DNA from 4 places in the Marinomonas sp. FW-1 genome. Region 4 is predicted to be linked to each of the others. Evidence: predicted binding sites of a transcription regulator. Region 4 holds the regulator's gene; each other region holds the start of a gene.
The links. Region 4 encodes sigma-54, which starts transcription at its own class of promoters, with help from an activator protein. Its sites were predicted from a motif close to TGGCACNNNNNTTGCTNT; they were not measured.
Positions count from the first base shown of each region.

Region 1 (4,848 bases), 790 kb from region 4:
GAATGCTAAAAACCTAACCGAAGCCGTAGCAGAGTTTCAACCAGATATGGTGATTATTGATATTGAATCACCTGATCGAGACATGTTGGAAAATATGTCTCGTCTCACTAAAGATAATCCTCGCCCAATCGTGATGTTTGCTGAACAGGATGACTCTAAGTATGTAGAGGCTGCCATTAGGGCTGGGGTAAGCGCCTATGTGGTTGATGGCGTCAATAGCGGTAGCGTCAAAGCATTATTACAAGTGGCTATTGCGCGATTTAGGGAGTTTCATGCTCTTAGGTCTGAGCTTGAGTCGGTAAAAAGCCAGCTTGAAGATCGTAAGCTGATAGATAAAGCAAAAGGTTTAATCATGAAACATCAGAAATGTGATGAGCCAGCGGCCTATCAAGCTCTTAGAAAACTAGCAATGGATCGTAGTCAACGTATGACAGATGTTGCTAGAAATATCATATCTGTCATGGAGTTGATGGGAGGTTCAAAATGAACACAGTGCAATCAAATAGTCTTATTCAGCAAGCGGATCCCATTCGTATCGGTTTTATCCCACTTATCGATTGCGCGCCTTTTGTTATTGCTCAAGAGAAGGGCTTCTTTGTCGATGAGGGCGTCAATGTTGTACTTTCTAAAGAGGCATCTTGGGCAAGTATTCGTGACAAGGTAGCGTTTAATTTGCTAGACGGTGCGCACATGTTGTCATCAATGCCGATCGCTGCCAGCCTAGGGATAGGTAGCATCAAAACAGCAATGCAAACCAGTTTTACCGTAAGCCACAACGGTAATGGCATAACGATTGGTAATTTTCTGTACGACCAACTGCAACATTTTGCTGACTCTTCTCTGGACATCCGAACGGGCGTCGCTTTAAAAAGGCTCATTGATCATCGAGGTGACAAAGTCGCGCCGTTGCGTTTTGCGATGGTGTACCCTTATTCCTCTCATAATTATCAGTTACGGGATTGGCTGAGTCGAGCTGGTATTAATCCGGATAAAGATGTCCAAATAGTGGTTATTCCTCCGGTAAAAATGGTCGATAACTTAAGACGTGGCGATATAGATGGCTATTGTGTGGGTGAGCCATGGAATAGCTTGGCGGTTGAGCAAGGTGTTGGTCATATGCTGGTCACAGGATATGAAATTTGGGGAAGCACTCCGGAGAAAGTATTTGGAGTGAACGCCCTTTGGGCCGAGCAAAATCAAGCACAACATCTTGCGATTATTCGGGCGTTAGATAAAGCCTGCGCTTGGGTAGATGTCGCAGAAAACCAAGCTGAGCTTCTTAGTATTTTGAGCCATCCAGATTATTTAAATTGCACTATGCAGCAGTTGGTGTATGGCTTTGGTTCTATTAAACCAAAGGGACAGTTTGATTGGCCAATGGAAGCGTTTCAGCGTTTTTCCGGTAGTGATATTAATAAGCCACTGCCGAGTTATGCATTATGGGTCATGGCTCAGATGCATCGCTGGCAACAGTTAGGTGGTGTGTCCAAGCTAAACCAGTTAGCCGAGCAAATTTATCGTAAAGATCTTTACTACAAAGCACTGGGCTTAGTTGAAGACAAAAATGCCATAGAGTGGCAGCTACCAGAGGCAGACGAAGCAACTTGGTTATCTTTGGTGGCGGATGGGGAAATTCGTTTGCACCCTGAAGGGATTTTAAAGGGGTTTGAAAGATTGGCGTAATGCGCATCGGATGATGTGATGTTTTAGTGCGCTGTGCATGATTATTGGGCAAGAATAAAGATGTTCTTATCGGTCTGCATTTCAAAATTGAGCGGAAAAAATACAAAAAACCATATAAAACAGTTGTTTATTTTAATTGGCACACTGCGTGCTTTGTAAAATACATAGAGAAAAATTTTTTGAAAAAAAATGGTGAAATTGGCAACGGTCGTTAATTGTCACCCACATTACTGAATCTCCAAAGTCGGATTTTCTTTGAATGGCAAAGGCGCCTGCAAACACATTCTATTTGTGTTGTGCATGCGCCTTTTTTTGTTTTTCTACTTTTTGAAATGTATTTAGTTGCGGAGTATGACAATGAACCTAAGATTTTTGAAAGCCTTAGATCCCCTTCCTAAAATGGGTTTTTCCATATTAATGGGGTCCGTTCTGTTATCTGGTGTTGCCCAAGCGGAGGTTGGTTATGCGGAAAAGGAAGAGCTTAAATTTGGTTTTATCAAACTAACCGATATGGCGCCATTGGCGATTGCGTATGAGAAAGGCTATTTCGAAGATGAAGGGCTGTATGTCACTTTGGAAGCTCAAGCAAATTGGAAAGTTCTGCTCGACCGAGTGATTGATGGGCAGTTAGATGGCGCTCATATGCTAGCGGGTCAGCCACTGGGTGCAACTATTGGGTACGGTACGAAAGCGCACATAGTGACCGCTTTTAGTATGGATTTGAATGGTAATGGTATTACGGTTTCCAACGATGTTTGGGATGAAATGAAGAAAAACATTCCAAATGGTCCAGATGGCAAGCCTGTTCATCCAATCAGTGCCAGTGCTTTAAAGCCTGTAATAGATGGCTATAAAGCCCAAGGCAAACCATTCAAAATGGGCATGGTGTTTCCCGTCTCCACTCATAATTACGAGCTGCGTTATTGGCTTGCTGCTGGTGGCATTCATCCAGGTTATTACGCCCCAGCGCGAGGCGACACCAGTGGTCAGATTAATGCCGATGCTTTGCTGTCTGTTACACCGCCACCGCAAATGCCAGCCACCATGGAAGCGGGAACGATTTCAGGTTACTGCGTTGGTGAACCTTGGAACCAACAAGCTGTGTTTAAAGGGATTGGTGTGCCAGTCATTACCGATTATGAAATCTGGAAAAATAACCCAGAGAAAGTCTTTGGTGTGAGCAGCGACTGGGCGGATCAATACCCCAACACGCACATTCGTGTTGTCAAAGCCATGATTCGTGCTGCGAAATGGCTAGATGAAAACAACAATGCTAATCGCCCTGAGGCGGTAAAAATCCTCTCGCGTAGCCAATATGTGGGCGCTGATTACGATGTGATCGCCAACAGTATGACCGGTACTTTTGAGTATGAAAAAGGCGATAAACGTGACATTCCAGATTTCAACGTCTTCTTCCGTCATCACGCAACTTATCCCTATTACAGCGATGCGATTTGGTACCTAACGCAAATGCGTCGTTGGGGGCAAATTTCCGAACCTAAGTCTGACGAATGGTTCATGAAGATCGCTAAAGATGTCTACCGTCCTGATATTTATGCGCAAGCGGCACAATCCTTAATAGAGGAGGGTGTCATGTCGGCAGACGAGTTTCCTGATTTTGATAAGGAAGATGGTTTTAAACCACCTCAAAGCGACTTTATTGATGGTGTCATGTATGACGGTAAACACCCTAATGATTATCTGAAGCGATTTAAGATTGGTCTAAAAGGCGATGATCAGGTCTAAACCAAACACGATAAGTGAGATAAAGATGATGATATCAAACATAACCATGGCTTCTTTAAAGGATAAGATCAGCGCATTTTCTTTGAAGGGCGTTCTACTGCCAGTCTTTGGAATTATAGTTTTCATCTTGTTGTGGCAAGCAGGAGCAAGTCGAGTTCATACCTCTCTGGGAGAATTTCCTGGCCCTGTTGTGGTGTATGAACAGTGGAATAGTTTGGTGGCAGAACACCAGAATGAACGAGTGAAGGCCGAAAAGTTTTACGTCCGCCAAGAAGAGCGTATTGCGGAACGTCAAGCTAAAGACCCAAGCTATGCTGGCATTATCCGGGATTACACTGGTAAGCCGACCTTTTTTGACCAGATATTTACCAGCTTGTACACCGTTCTAGCTGGGTTTGGTCTGGCCAGCCTTATTGCTATTCCTGTAGGGATTTTGATTGGTTTGAATCGTTCTGTTTACAGTGCCCTGAATCCGGTGATTCAGGTATTTAAGCCGGTTTCTCCGCTGGCATGGTTGCCTTTGGTCACTATGGTCGTGAGTGCGAGTTATGTATCTGATGATCCTATGTTTTCCAAATCATTCTTAACGTCCATGTTCACGGTCACCTTGTGCTGCATGTGGCCAACTTTGATAAATACGGCGGTGGGGGTCGCAGCGGTCGAAAAAGACTTGCTTAACGTATCCAAAGTATTGCGCCTTGGGTGGGTGACACATGTGATGAAGATCGTCATTCCGTCCGCGATTCCTTTGATGTTCACAGGTTTACGTCTGTCATTAGGTATTGCATGGATGGTGTTGATTGCGGCGGAAATGTTGGCGCAAAACCCAGGGCTAGGGAAGTTTGTTTGGGATGAGTTTCAAAATGGCAGTTCGAACTCGTTGGGCCGAATTATGGTGGCTGTTCTGATGATTGGTTTTATTGGGTATTTGTTGGATCGAGTGATGTTGGCATTCCAGCGCTTCGCTTCTTGGGATAAGACGCAGGTGCTTCGATAAGAAGCGATTTGTCGAAAATACATTAATTTAGAGTGCGCTAACGGAGAATGCTATGACAACACATTTAGATATAAGCCATATTTCTATTGAGTTTCCTACACCAAAAGGGCCTTTTAAAGCGCTTGATAATGTCAGCCTAAAAATACAGAAAGGCGAGTTTGTATCGCTTATTGGTCATTCGGGTTGCGGTAAGTCTACCGTCCTTAATATCGTGGCTGGTTTGTATGACGCAACGGAAGGCGGCATTTTATTGGATGGTCGTGAAGTTAAGGGGCCAGGACCGGAGCGTGCGGTGGTTTTTCAAAACCATTCTTTACTGCCTTGGCTAACTTCTTACCAGAATGTCGAATTGGCAGTGAAACAGGTTTTTCGCAAAACCAAATCGAAGAAAGAAATGCATGACTGGATCATGCATAACTTAG
Region 1 is NZ_CP025987.1:1,430,353-1,435,200, forward strand. It holds gene C1X04_RS06700 (ANTAR domain-containing response regulator) at 1-487, shown strand, start outside; gene C1X04_RS06705 (CmpA/NrtA family ABC transporter substrate-binding protein) at 484-1,683, shown strand; gene C1X04_RS06710 (CmpA/NrtA family ABC transporter substrate-binding protein) at 2,041-3,429, shown strand; gene C1X04_RS06715 (ABC transporter permease) at 3,455-4,426, shown strand; gene C1X04_RS06720 (ABC transporter ATP-binding protein) at 4,479-4,848, shown strand, end outside.
Region 1: C1X04_RS06710 (CmpA/NrtA family ABC transporter substrate-binding protein) is a predicted target of sigma-54. The motif match lies at 1,821-1,838, and genes of this name have one in related genera.

Region 2 (4,848 bases), 1.2 Mb from region 4:
TCGACGATCATTTGGTAAAGTGGTGTCATATCTTCTGACATGTCTTCTGGATCTAGGCCAGAAATACCATTGATAGCAGAAGCATAAATAACAGGGAAATCTAACTGGTCTTCTGTCGCACCAAGGCTGTCGAACAAGTCAAAAACCTGATCCATAACCCAATCTGGGCGAGCGCCTGGACGGTCAATTTTGTTGATAACAACGATCGGACGTAGACCACGCTCAAATGCTTTTGAAGTTACGAAACGTGTTTGTGGCATTGGACCATCAACAGCGTCAACCAACAAAAGTACAGAGTCAACCATAGACAATACACGTTCAACCTCACCACCGAAGTCGGCGTGTCCAGGTGTATCAACGATATTAATACGGTAGTCGTTCCACATGATTGACGTGTTTTTCGCCAAAATCGTGATACCACGTTCTTTCTCTTGATCGTTCGAGTCCATGATTCGTTCAGAACCTAGGTCCTTACGATCCAGTGTACCAGATTGGCTTAATAGCTGATCAACCAAGGTAGTTTTACCATGGTCAACGTGGGCAATAATAGCTACGTTACGTAACTTATTGATATCATTAGACATTTATAGTTCTCTGCATTTAGCGTGAGCAAAAAGATATACCGCCGCTTGATACGGGCAGGCATGCTCTTCAAGCGTCTCGGATCTTGGTGCGGGGTAAAATTCGCGCAATTGTACCCTTATATTGATCAATATCCCATTAAAGTGACAAAAAAAGTCCACAAAAATAATTCAATAGAGTAACAATGCACATTCAAATATAAACGATAGCATTCATTTACTACAAAAATGCTACCGCTTATTAGTACTTATTTATGGTAGGTAAACACCTACGTTCTCATGCCCTTTACCTAAAAGGAAAGAAGCATGCATACGACTCATTACGCCTTTACCGCAATACAATAAATGCGTTACATCTTTATCCAAATCAGCCCAATTAGATTCGAGTGCAAAAAATGGAATCACCTTCACTGGACGACCACTGACTTTTAAAGGTCGATTACTCGCTTCATCAGGATGGCGAATATCAATAATGACTTCGTCACCAACCGGCATACGGACAACAGGCACTTCGCCCTGATATTGCTTAGACACATCCTCCATGACATTTTGAATGGACATGATCTGTGCGTTTTCGATGGCACTTTCCAATACTGAAAAGTCAAAATTGGACTCTTGTTTCTCTACACGATGCATTTTAGCACGTGTGGTGGGCTTTACTGAGATAACACCACAAAACTCTGGCATACTCGCCGCAAAAGGTGCGGTACCAATCTCAATGGCCTTATCGATAATTTCTTGTTTATTTGAAGTAATCAGAGGGCGCAGCACAAGCTCTTCTGTTACTTGGTCAATGACTTTTAAATTCACCAATGTTTGGCTAGAAACCTGGGCAACGCTTTCCCCTGTTACCAACGCTTTTGCGCCTACCTCAGGCATTAACTTAGAGGCCGCTCGCAACATCATGCGTTTTAGAATAACGCCCATTTCAGAGTTATCGACTTTGGTAAGAATCTCACCCACAACCGCCTCGAAAGGTACGGTGATGAATTTCACATTCAAAGTTGAGCCGTATTTCTCCCAAAGGAAATTAGAAACTTGCTTTACGCCAATTTCGTGAGCATCACCACCAAGGTTAAAGAAGCAGAAATGTGTTTTCAAGCCTCGACTCATTGTGAGATAAGAGCTCACTGTTGAGTCATACCCGCCAGACATTAGAGACAATACACAGTCTTGCGAACCTAGTGGATAACCTCCAAGCCCTTCTACACGTTGCTCAATCATCCATACTCGATTATCTCGAATATCGATCGGCACCAATACTTCAGGATTTTTTAAGCGTACTGCCAAAGCACCACAACGTGCTTTTAAACAGCCACCGATGTGTCTCTCTGCATCTACCGAGGTAAAGTCATGATGACCCACTCGTTTCACTCGGACAGCAAACACGGCATCTTTAATGACATCACCATAAGATGTGATGGCTTGTTCAACGATGTCATCTAGATCAACTAAAGGGAATTCACGTACAAATTGAAAATGCGCTATACCAGCAATATTAGAAAGCGCTTCTGTAAACTCTTCCCGCAATTCATCTTTATCAGAAAACACTTCGATGAAATCCCAGTTACCTGATACGACAACATCAGCATCGTGCTTTTTAAGAACCAACTTAACATTATGTCGAAGCTGCTTAATAAAAGCTTTTCGAACAGGGCGACTTTTGATGGTGATTTCTGCAAAGAACTTAACAATAAATTTCATAGGGATTGTGGTTTATACCGGATATTTATAAAGGCGCACAGTATAAAGAAAAGCCATTCGATACGAAAACGCTAAATTCGCACCAAAAGAATACAAAACACCAAAAAGCGCACCTTTTAAGTGCAAAAACTGTTTTGCTTACCCTCCTAACGAGCCACAAATAAGTGCAATTTATAATTGGAACGCTCTATCTAATTGTAAAATAAAGACTTATTGGCTCGCACAGATTTCTGGCACAAGTTGTGCTTACTTATGTTTGATAAATAACTCGACAAACGGTGCTTTGTATTATTTTAAATAAAGCGCCTTTTACAACGAAAAACAATTTCGCTTTAACTACGACTGGAGAACAACTATGTCAAACAAGACCCTTGCCTTGATTGCTGAGCACGACGCGAAGTGGGTTGACCTTCGCTTTACCGATTTTAAAGGTAAAGAACAACACGTATCTATTCCAGCTATTACGGTAGATGAAGAGTTTTTTGAAAACGGTCAGATGTTTGATGGATCATCAATCGCTGGTTGGAAAGGCATTAACGAATCTGACATGATCATGATGCCTCAGGACGATACTGCTATTATCGATCCTTTCACAGAAGAAGCGACTGTTATTGTTCGTTGTAACATCATCGAGCCTTCTACAATGCAAGGCTACGACCGTGACCCACGCTCTGTAGCACTTCGCGCTGAAGAATTCCTTAAATCTACTGGCCTTGGCGACACTGCATTCTTCGGTCCAGAGCCAGAGTTCTTCATTTTTGACGATGTTCGCTGGAAAACAGACATGTCTGGTAGCACAGTAGAAATCAACTCTGAAGAAGCCGCTTGGTCTTCTAACAAAAAATTTGAAGGCGGCAACATGGGCCACCGTCCTTTCGTTAAAGGCGGTTATTTCCCAGTACCACCAGTAGACTCTCACCACGACCTTCGTAGCGCTATGTGTGGCGCAATGGAAACAATGGGCTTGGTTGTTGAAGTTCATCACCACGAAGTGGCGACTGCTGGTCAAAACGAAATCGGTGTTAAATTCAACACTCTAGTTAAAAAAGCAGACGAAGTTCAAATCCTTAAGTACTGCGTTCATAACGTAGCTCACGCTTACGGTAAAACAGCGACGTTCATGCCTAAACCAATCGTTGGTGACAACGGTTCTGGTATGCACGTTCACCAATCTTTCTGGAAAGATGGCACTAACCAATTCGCTGGTGACCAATACGCTGGCCTATCTGAAATGGCGCTTTACTACATTGGCGGTATCATTAAGCACGCTAAAGCATTGAACGCGTTCACTAACGCTTCAACTAACTCTTACAAGCGTCTTGTCCCTCACTTCGAAGCACCTGTAATGCTTGCGTACTCTGCACGCAACCGTTCTGCTTCTATCCGTATCCCATACGTTGCAAGCCCTAAAGGCAAACGTATTGAAGCTCGTTTCCCTGATCCAACCGCAAACCCATACCTAGCATTCGCAGCAATGTTGATGGCTGGTATCGACGGTATCAAAAACAAGATTCACCCTGGCGATGCAGCAGATAAAGACTTGTACGACCTTCCAGCTGAAGAAGCTTTGGCTATCCCACAGGTTGCTGGCAGCCTAGAAGAAGCACTTAAGTGCCTAGACGAAGACCGTGCATTCTTGACTCAAGGCGGTGTATTCTCTGACGACATGATCGACGCTTACATCGATCTTAAGTCTGGCGAAGCGCAGCGTGTAGCAATGACAACTCACCCACTTGAGTTCGAACTTTACTACAGCGTTTAATCGCAATAGCGGTTAATAAAATACGAAAAGCCCTGATACAAATCAGGGCTTTTTTTTGCCCTAAAAAAAACCTCACAACCATTGCGCACAATTATGGTGCATAATGTTTTTATCCAAATGACAAAAACCTTAATAAACAAGCTACTCAAAGCTGCCCAATGTTGGTTCGCTTTTTGCAACTGTATTAGAAGAAAGTCATAAAAGCAGGAGTCAACAGAGAGGCGCTGTCTGTGTATAGTTTACTAATCGACCATTTATCCACTGCTGTTGTTCAATTAAACGATCAACTTCAAATTGAATATTTAAACCCTGCTGCCGAAATGTTGTTAGCTGTTAGCCGTCGTCGAATCTATGGCAACGACATCAGCGTTGCCTTTAGGGAAAACGAAGAAAGCATTCAAGCTTTGTATTCTGCCATTGAATCGGGTCACCCATTCACAAAACGTGAAGCAGAAATTGAGTGCAGTAATAACAAAAAACTGTTCTGCGATTACACCGTTACACCTGTTATGGGCACGACCAATAATACAGAAAGCTTGATTATCGAGTTATATCCACGAGATCGAATGAAGCGGATTTCGCAAGAAGACGAGCTCATTGCGAATCATGAAAGCAGTAAAGAGCTTGTGCGAGGTCTAGCCCATGAAATTAAAAACCCCTTAGGCGGTATTCGTGGAGCCGCTCAGCTCATTAGCCGCGCCTTTACCGATGAAGCTCTAAATGATTACACACAGGTCATTATTGAAGAGTCTGATCGTTTACGAGATCTCGTTGATCGTCTCTTAGGGCCAAGACAGCTGC
Region 2 is NZ_CP025987.1:3,465,380-3,470,227, forward strand. It holds gene typA (translational GTPase TypA) at 1-584, opposite strand, end outside; gene thiI (tRNA uracil 4-sulfurtransferase ThiI) at 834-2,285, opposite strand; gene glnA (glutamate--ammonia ligase) at 2,641-4,047, shown strand; gene glnL (nitrogen regulation protein NR(II)) at 4,278-4,848, shown strand, end outside.
Region 2: glnA (glutamate--ammonia ligase) is a predicted target of sigma-54. The motif match lies at 2,517-2,534, and genes of this name have one in related genera.

Region 3 (4,848 bases), 1.9 Mb from region 4:
TAAACCACTTAACTAGAGCATATAAGGAACGACAATGAGTGATCAATTAGATAAAGAATACCTGGCAAAACGCCAGTTAAAAAGAGGCTCTGCTGGCTGGATTCTGCTAGCGGGTTTGGGGGTTTCATACGTAATATCAGGCGATTTTGCAGGCTGGAACTTTGGTATCGCCGAAGCTGGCTGGGGTGGCTTTGCCATTGCGGCAGGACTCATGGCGGTTATGTATCTGACGCTGGTTTTATCCTTAGCTGAAATGTCTGCGGCCATTCCAGCAGCTGGCGGTGGTTACAGTTTTGCGCGCCAAGCCATGGGACCAACAGGCGGCTATTTAACAGGCTTAGCCGTATTAATCGAATACGCCTTGGCACCAGCGGCCATTGTTATTTTCATCGGTTCCGCGGTGGAAGCCCTCTTAGGCTTTAATGGACCTTGGGTTTATGCGGCGTTTTATCTGGTCTTTATTGCCATCCACTTGGCTGGGGTTGGTGAAGCACTAAAAGTTATGATGGTCATCAGTGGCTTGGCGGTTATCGCCATCTTAGCCACCGCGGTTGCCTTGATTGGTGATTTTGATACCAGCCGTTTATTCGATGTGGCCGTAACCGATGCGGCTGGAGCGTCTGAATTTATGCCAATGGGTTGGTATGGCGTTTGGGCGGCATTGCCATTTGGCATGTGGTTGTTCTTGGCTGTTGAAGGTGTTCCTCTTGCAGCGGAAGAAGCAAAAGACCCAGCGAAAGATGTGCCTAAGGGCATTATCGGCGCGATGATTTTCTTACTTTTCACGGCTCTTTTAGTGGTGTTCTTATTGGCGGGCGCCGCGGGTGCAGACGCCATGAGCAAAAGCGCAGTACCTTTGGTGGATGCCTTGAACTTTGCAGGTCACGGCACTCTGGCAACCGTGGTTAACGTCTTGGGGCTTGCTGGCTTAATCGCCTCTTTCTTCTCCATCATCTACGGTTACAGCCGTTTGGTATTCGCCTTATCTCGTGCGGGTTACCTTCCTAAAAGCTTGTCTGTTACCGATAAACGCAAAGTACCTTCTCGTGCTTTGATTGTCCCTGGCATTTTGGGCTTTCTTGCCTCTTTGACTGGCGAAGGCGATTTAATGTTAGCCATGGCCGTGGTTGGCGCGACTGTGTCTTATGCCTTGATGGCGTTAAGCCATATCTTATTGCGCATCAAGCAACCAAATATGGAACGCCCATACAAAACACCTGGCGGTATCTTCACATCGTCCGTTGCTTTCATATTGTCTCTATTGGCTCTAACTGGGGTTTACGCTTACGATCCACGTGCCTTTAACTACACTCTTATCTTGTTCGTGATTGGCGCAGCGTACTACTTCTTCTATAGCAAAAATCGCCTTGTGGCGAAAACACCAGAAGAGGAATTCGACATGCTGGCAGAGGCCGAAGCGGATCTTGCCGCCTCAGCTTAATTCGGTTTAATAGATCTCGTAACAACAAAAAGCCCCCGCATTTTTCAATGCGGGGGCTTTTAATTATCTAAACGTTTTCTTAACGTAAATTATGACTTCGCAAGGTTCATACTTTGCAAAGCAACACGCTCAGGCTCCATCATGTAACGATAAACCAACGCCGCGACAATACCGCCAATGAATATGGCGTAATTTGCCAAGGAGCTAAAAACAAAGGTCGCTAAGATAGAAACAAAACCCGCAATCAACAAAGCATAAACACTCTTTTTATTCACCCCGTTCTCATACCAGTAAGCCCCTTTTGGTGACTCTGTATACAAGGCTGCTATGTCGATGTTGCCTTTTTTGATAAAGAAGTAATCAACAATAATAATGCCATACAAAGGCCCGATCATCGCGCCCAATACATCCACTGTGTAATGGATCACTTCTGGGTTATTGAACAGATTCCAAGGCGTTAGCAATACCGAACCAAATGCGGCAATAAAACCACCCGCTTTAAAGCTAATTTTCTGTGGCGATACGTTGGAAAAATCAAACGCTGGCGCGACAAAGTTCGCCACAATATTAATACCCACTGTCGCAAAGATAAATGTCAATGCACCCAGTACCGTGATAAAACCAGAATCAAGACGTTTCACGGTTTCCACAGGGTCGGTAATCATCTGACCGAATACAGGAATCGAAGCCGAAACAATCACCACACTGAACAAAGAGAACAATACAAAGTTAACTGGCAAACCCAATAGGTTGCCTAGTTTCAATTTTTTATAGCTGCCGCAATAACGGGAGAAGTCACTGAAGTTCAACGTTGGCCCTGCAAAATACGCCGCCACCAAAGCAATCGCAATGAACATCTGAGCATAAGCATCCAGACCCGTTAAGTTAGATGAACTTAGGTTGAAACTGATGTTTTCCCAGCCAGCTAAATTAATCATGTAAATACACAAAGCAAACATAGCAATATAAATAGCAGGGCCAGACCAATCGATCACTTTACGGATCATGTCCATACCAAACATGAACACAACACCTTGAACAAGCCACATAGCAGTAAAGCCAATCCAGCCTAGATACGAAAGCCCAATAAAAGATTCATCGGCAAGCGATGCCATCTCAGGGAAGAAATAAAGCAGTAAGATAATAAAGGAACTGGATGCCAGAAAGGTTTGAATACCGTACCAAACCACGGCAATTAAGCCACGAATGATGGCTGGGATATTAGCCCCGAACACACCAAAAGACATACGCGCTACGACAGGAAAAGGGATACCGGCTTTTTGTCCTGGTTTGCCCATCAAATTGGCAAACACCAATACGATTGAAATGCCCAATAGCAAACTGATAAATACCTGAATACCATTCAACCCTAAGGCAAACAAACTGGCAGCAAACACATAACCACCCACACTGTGCACATCAGACATCCAAAAAGCGAAAATGCTATACCATCCCCACTTTTGATCTTTCTCCGGCAATAGATCGCTATTCGCTAATCTAGGGCTTTGCTCAAATTCTTGCTTCATGGTCTCGTTCCTTTTTAATTGTATACAATAACAAATACAATTTATGTGCCAAAAATAGAAACAAAAGAATCTAAGAAAAATCACGCCTCATAGGGCTAAAATCGCCATAAAAACGCACTAATGCGAGTCAAAAACAAAACAATCACACCATTATTGTGCAACATACTTGTGTTTTTATTTGAGATGTCCCCAACGAATTGTCGTGCTATATTATTTAACCAGCACATTTACTGAAAAAAAATTGTATACGATTAATAGAGACCATCATGTCCAATGACGAGAACATCTACCGACAAATATTAAAAGCGATTGTCGAGCACCAATTACCGCCTGGGGCGCGCTTACCAGAAGACCGTTTATCAGAGGCCTTTGGCGTAAGCAGAACAGGTATCCGCAAGGTATTGCAGCGACTCGCTTTAGAACATTTTGTGGTGATTGAGAAAAACAAAGGTGCGCAAGTAAACCGCCCAAGCAAAACCGAAGCGATAGAAGTGCTAGACAGCCGTATTTTGATCGAGCCACAACTCATTCCAGCTTTACTAACACACTGGGATACAGCGCAATCTGAACGCTTTCGCGCTATGGCAATAGAAGAAAAGCGCGCCGAAGAAAATAATCAACTCGCCGATGCCATTCAGTTAACGGCTCGCTTTCACTATGAACTAGCGACATTATCTGGCAATAAAGTACTAGCACATTTTGTTGAACAGCTTTGTTATCGGTCTTCCTTAATTTTAGCGGCTTACGGCACCCGTGGCAGTGTCGGCTGTGATTGTGGCGACCACTCTCAGTTGCTCGACATTCTTGATCAAGGACACTCAGACAAGGCACAAAACTGGATGAGCCATCACCTTAAACACATAAAATCTTCACTTATTCTCGAAACCAAACCTGAAGAAAACATTGATTTTCAAAAACTTTTTGGCCGCTAGGAGCACCATGCGAATTCAGCTCATAAACCCAAACACCAGTGCCGACATGACTCACGCGATGGCGCTGAGCGCCAAATCCGTTGCGCTAGATAGCACGCAAATTATCGCCTGCACTCCCGAACATGGCCCTAAAAGCATCGAATGCGCTTTTGATGAAGTCATCGCCAGCGCGGCGCTTCTTGATCTTATCGAACAAGGCAAGCAACAAGATGTCGATGCTCACATTATCGCCTGCTTTGGTGATCCAGCATTAGACGCAGCAAGAGAACTGGCCGATGCCCCTGTTATTGGCATTGCTGAAGCAGGCTTCCAAATGGCCAGTTTGATTTCTCATCGATTTGGCGTTGTCACCACGCTATCTAGAACCTTGCCAGCGAGCGAGCATTTACTACAAAAATATGGTCATAAGCATCATTGCAGTGGCGTAAGAGCCACCGACATTCCTGTTTTGGCGCTAGAAAATATCGACCCAGCGGCTTACTTACTACTAAAAACGGAATGCCTTGCGGCCATAGAGCAAGACGGTGCAGAAGCAATTGTATTAGGTTGCGCTGGCATGTCGAACTTGGTTGAAAAACTGTCTGCTGAACTGCCCGTCCCAATCATTGATGGCGTTGCCGCCGCCGTAAAACTGGCAGAATCATTGCATCAATTAGGTTTACAAACCTCTAAAAAAGGTCAATACGGACAGCGAGTTAGCAAAGCCTTTACTGGGCGATATGCTCACTGGAGTCTATAACCGCTGCCAAATTACATAACCAATAATGGAACCAGACCATGAAACACTATTTAGAACGCGACTACGCGGGTTATGGCCGCCAAGGGCTGCCAAACGTAAAATGGCCAAACAATGCCCGAGTTGCTCTACAGTTTGTTTTAAACTTTGAAGAAGGCGGTGAAAACTGCGTTTTGCATGGCGATGAACACGCCGAAACCTTTCTATCAGAAA
Region 3 is NZ_CP025987.1:341,339-346,186, reverse strand. It holds gene eat (ethanolamine permease) at 35-1,441, shown strand; gene C1X04_RS01580 (NCS1 family nucleobase:cation symporter-1) at 1,531-2,967, opposite strand; gene C1X04_RS01575 (GntR family transcriptional regulator) at 3,234-3,899, shown strand; gene C1X04_RS01570 (aspartate/glutamate racemase family protein) at 3,907-4,638, shown strand; gene puuE (allantoinase PuuE) at 4,677-4,848, shown strand, end outside.
Region 3: C1X04_RS01580 (NCS1 family nucleobase:cation symporter-1) is a predicted target of sigma-54. The motif match lies at 3,001-3,018, and genes of this name have one in related genera.

Region 4 (4,848 bases):
GCTCCTGAAATGGTGGTTTCTGCTATCGCCGCACTGGATAATGCACCTGAAATAGCAATCGGTAATGTTTTAGGCTCCAACATTGCCAACATCGCTCTAGTGTTGGGTGTCACTTTATTATTCTCTGCCATCCCTATCGCAAAAGGGCTTTCGACGAAAGAAGTACCTCTGGTGTTAGCCATCACAGTACTGACTGGTTTTTTACTCTATGACCAAGCACTAGGGTTATGGGATGGTGTAATACTCATCATTGCATTTGTCGCCGTGCTGATAATCCTATTACGCGGTAACAAAGATTTGGAAAGCGAACTAAAAGAAGAGCTTCCCGCAGATGATGGCTCATCAACATTAAAATCCTTAATCATTGCGTTAATTGGACTGGTTGTACTCATAGGTAGCTCTAAACTTCTAGTTTGGGGCGCCATTGGCATAGCGACTGCTTTGGGAGTGAGCGAGCTAGTTATTGGCCTGACTATCGTTGCAGTTGGAACCAGCCTTCCTGAGTTAGCAGCTTCTGTTAGTAGTGTGAGAAAAGGACATCATGATATCGCCATTGGCAACGTACTAGGTTCAAACGTATTTAACCTAGCCACCGTATTACCTTTACCAGCACTGATCGCCCCCGGCATAATCGACCCAAGTGTCGTGCAGCGTGATTTCCCTTGGGTACTAGGATTAACGGTCGCACTTGCTATTGCCATCTTTATATTCAAAAAATCTAAGAGCAATGCAATCCCTAGATGGATAGGCCTGCCTTTCATTGCATCCTATGGCATATATATATTTGCAATCAGTACGAATGGCGCGCCATAACAATGAATTTAGCAAAGACACTTAAAACCAGAAACATTCTACTATTAGCGGCAGTAACTGTGGTTATTGCTTCGATTAGCTGGTACAGCACAAAGCCATCAAGAAACTTAGTCGAAAGCGATGCACTTCGTGGCTCGCCCGATTATTTCATCACCGATGTGCAGGTAAAAGAGTTTGATGAAAATGGAGGGCTAATCGAAACACTGAACGCCAAACAAACCTCTCACTATGACCTTAAAGAGAAAACCTTGCTCGAACAGCCTAGTGTTGCCCGATATTCAGAATCGGGACAATGGCATGGAAAAGCAGATAAAGGGGTTATTGAAGACGGAAGTAATGATATTCTATTAACAGACAACGTAAGAGCAACGAAAAAATATCAGCAGTCTGAAGACATCCAGCTTAGCTCGGACAACATGCACTACGTAGACAAAGACAAATCATTGACCAGCTACGGAGCTGCTACCTTGATATCAACCCAAGGAAAAACCTCCGCGAATAAGATTACAACCTTTATAAACTCAGAAGAAGTCGTGATGACAGGATCTGTACGAGGAAACTATGAAACAACTCATTAACGCCAGCATGTTGCTCACTTCTGCCCTTATTGGACAATACACTTACGCTTTACCAGATGACCTTAACAAGCCATTAGAAATTCAAGCTGATGAAGCCTCTTTCGACCAGAATTCAGGCGAAGCCATCTATAAAGGCAACGTCTTTGTAAAACAAGGCTCCATAGAAATCCAAGCACAGTATTTAAAAGTCACAACAGACCCAAGCACCCGCAGATTTAACAGCCTAGAAGCCACAGGGTCGCCAGCAAAATTCAGTCAACAAATAGATTGGAATGGCAACATAGTTATCAGTAGAGGGAATGAAATCCACTACCAAACCGACGAATCCAAACTTGAAATCACTGGAGATGGATACCTAAGCCGTATGCAGAATTCTATCTCCGCTGATTACATTCTCTACATGATCCAAGATGGCACCTTTAGCGCAGAGAAAAAAGATTCTGGTCGCGTCAATATGACCTTACAGCCACAAACTACTGAGGCAAAATAATAGATGGCCTTACTAGAAGCAAAACACCTTGCAAAAAGCTATAAAAAACGCAAAGTAGTAAAAGACGTCTCAATTTCCGTTGAATCAGGCCAAGCCGTTGGTTTATTAGGACCAAACGGAGCAGGAAAAACCACCTGTTTCTATATGATAGTTGGTATGGTCGCCAATGACGCTGGCGGCATATTTATTGACGGCATAGACATCACCCATGACGCCATGCACACTCGCGCCCAAAAAGGTGTTGGCTATCTTCCTCAAGAGGCATCTATTTTTAGAAAAATGTCTGTAGAAGACAATATTTTAGCGATTTTAGAAACACGCAAAAATCTCACTAAAGCACAACAACATGAAAGATTAGAAGAGCTCTTAGAAGAGTTCCATATCACCCATATCCGCACCAACTTAGGAATGGCATTATCAGGAGGTGAAAGGCGCCGGGTAGAAATAGCAAGAGCGGTTGCAATGAACCCAAAATTCATTCTGCTTGATGAGCCATTTGCTGGAGTAGACCCAATCTCCGTTGGTGACATAAAACAAATAATTAAACACCTCCAAGAAAGTGGAATCGGTGTCCTAATTACCGATCATAACGTCAGAGAAACCCTCGACATCTGCGATAAAGCTTACATTGTTGGTAATGGTTATATCATCGCATCAGGCGATGCCAGTACAGTCATCAACAATGAACAAGTAAAAAAGGTCTATTTAGGCGACGACTTCCGCCTATAACCCCTTATCATTGCTGTAGAAAGGGAGTAGTATGCACAACTCGTTCCAATTCACTCAAACAAAAAGAGTTGCTCCATGAAGCAGTCTTTACAATTAAAGCTAGGTCAACAGCTAACCATGACCCCACAACTGCAGCAAGCTATACGCTTACTGCAGCTTTCTACGTTGGATTTGAAGCAAGAGATTCATGAGTTCCTAGAGTCGAACCCACTGCTTGAGCTTGATGATGACGAGCAAACTCATAATGAGTTACCTGCTAGCATAGAGTCAAAAAGCGCAACAGAAACACCTCTAGATAACGGTGAAGAAGCACGCCTAGAGTCCGAATGGACAGAAAGCATCCCAGAAGAGCTATCCATAGACAGCAATTGGGATGATACTTACCAAAGTTCAGCTGCGGTCAGTGACAACCTTAGCTTTGAAGGCGATAGCGATTTTGAAAGCCGTAACGCACCTGCTGAAAGCATTCAAGACCATCTTATCTGGCAACTAAACCTTACTCACATGTCTGATAGAGACCTTGAGATTGCCTATGCCATCATTGAATGTGTCCAGCCTGATGGATACTTAAGCATTACACCTGACGACATCTGCGAATCACTAAGCATTGAACTTGAAGACCTAGAAATGGAAGAAGTCATTGCGGTTCAACATAGACTGCAGCGCTTCGACCCAGTCGGCGTCTGCTCTATTGATTTACGTGATTGTCTGTTGGTGCAATTAGAAGCTTTCCAGACTCACCCTCTATACAAAAGCACCTATAACCTTATTGACCATTATTTACCCTTATTGGGCAATAGAGATTTTGCGCAACTAAGCCGCAAAACAAAATTAAAAGATGAAGCGCTAAAAGAAGTCATTAGCTTAATTCAACAACTAAACCCGCGCCCAGGCTCGGTTATTGATGCCGATGATACCGATTACGTTATTCCTGACGTGTCAGTCAAAAAACGTAATGACGTTTGGCAAGTTGAATTAAACAACGACGCTCTTCCACCAATAAAAATCAATGAAACCTATTCCGCCATGGCCAGCACCGCTGCCACAGCCGAAGATGCTTCTTACATCAAAAACTCACTACAAGAAGCTAAATGGTTCATGAAAAGTTTACAAAGCAGAAATGAGACGCTACTAAAAGTAGCCAGCTGCATTGTCAGCAGACAGATCGATTTTTTTGAGCTTGGTGAAGAAGCCATGAAACCAATGGTGCTTCATGACGTAGCTGAAGAAGTAGGCATGCATGAGTCAACCATATCTAGGGTAACCACTCAAAAATACATGCACACACCAAAAGGGATATTTGAATTAAAATATTTCTTTTCGAGCCATGTTAATACAGCCTCTGGTGGTGAGTGCTCTTCGACAGCAATTAGGGCCATGATCAAAAAACTTGTTGCTGACGAACCTGCTAAAAAACCTTTAAGTGATAATAAGTTAGCTGCCATTTTGGCAGATCAAGGCATACAAGTTGCTCGACGGACTGTAGCCAAATACCGTGAGGCGATGAACATCCCTCCTTCCAATGAACGCAAACGACTGATCTAAACGGAAAGCATTTTATCATGTCCTTGAAATCATTATTAAAAGCAGACCTCGTTCTCGCAAAACAAGATATCATTAGCAAGAAACGCGTATTAGAAAACCTCGCGGAAGTAGCGTCAAACCGACTTCACTGTGATAACGAAGCCGTCTATGATGCACTGCTAGGTCGAGAAAAACTTGGAAGTACTGGTATAGGCAATGGAATAGCCATTCCGCATTGTCGACTAGAGTCCGCAAATCACACCGCTGTAGTGGTAATGTCACTACAGACGCCTATCGATTTTGACTCTATAGACAAACAAGCTGTCGATCTTATATTTGCGTTAATTGTTCCGCCACATGAATGTGACCAACATCTATCAACACTGGCTCAAATTGCAGAATTAGCACAGTCTCCAGAATCATTGGACAAGCTGCGTACTGCTCAAAGCAACGAAGAGCTATTCAGTATTTTCAACTCATTAATATAGGTATAAAGCATGCTGGAAGAGTCTATTGTTATTATAAACAAACTTGGCTTGCATGCCCGTGCAGCAGGCAAACTCATAGAAACAACCACACGCTTTTCTTGTGATATCACCATCGAAAAAGATGGGCGTAATGTGGATGGAAAAAGCATCATGGCAATGATGATGCTTGCTGCAGGAAAAGGCACCGAAATCAAAATCAAAGCGAATGGTGAAGATGAGCAAGAAG
Region 4 is NZ_CP025987.1:2,218,878-2,223,725, forward strand. It holds gene C1X04_RS10410 (calcium/sodium antiporter) at 1-813, shown strand, start outside; gene lptC (LPS export ABC transporter periplasmic protein LptC) at 816-1,391, shown strand; gene lptA (lipopolysaccharide transport periplasmic protein LptA) at 1,375-1,881, shown strand; gene lptB (LPS export ABC transporter ATP-binding protein) at 1,885-2,610, shown strand; gene C1X04_RS10430 (RNA polymerase factor sigma-54) at 2,686-4,155, shown strand; gene ptsN (PTS IIA-like nitrogen regulatory protein PtsN) at 4,173-4,622, shown strand; gene C1X04_RS10440 (HPr family phosphocarrier protein) at 4,632-4,848, shown strand, end outside.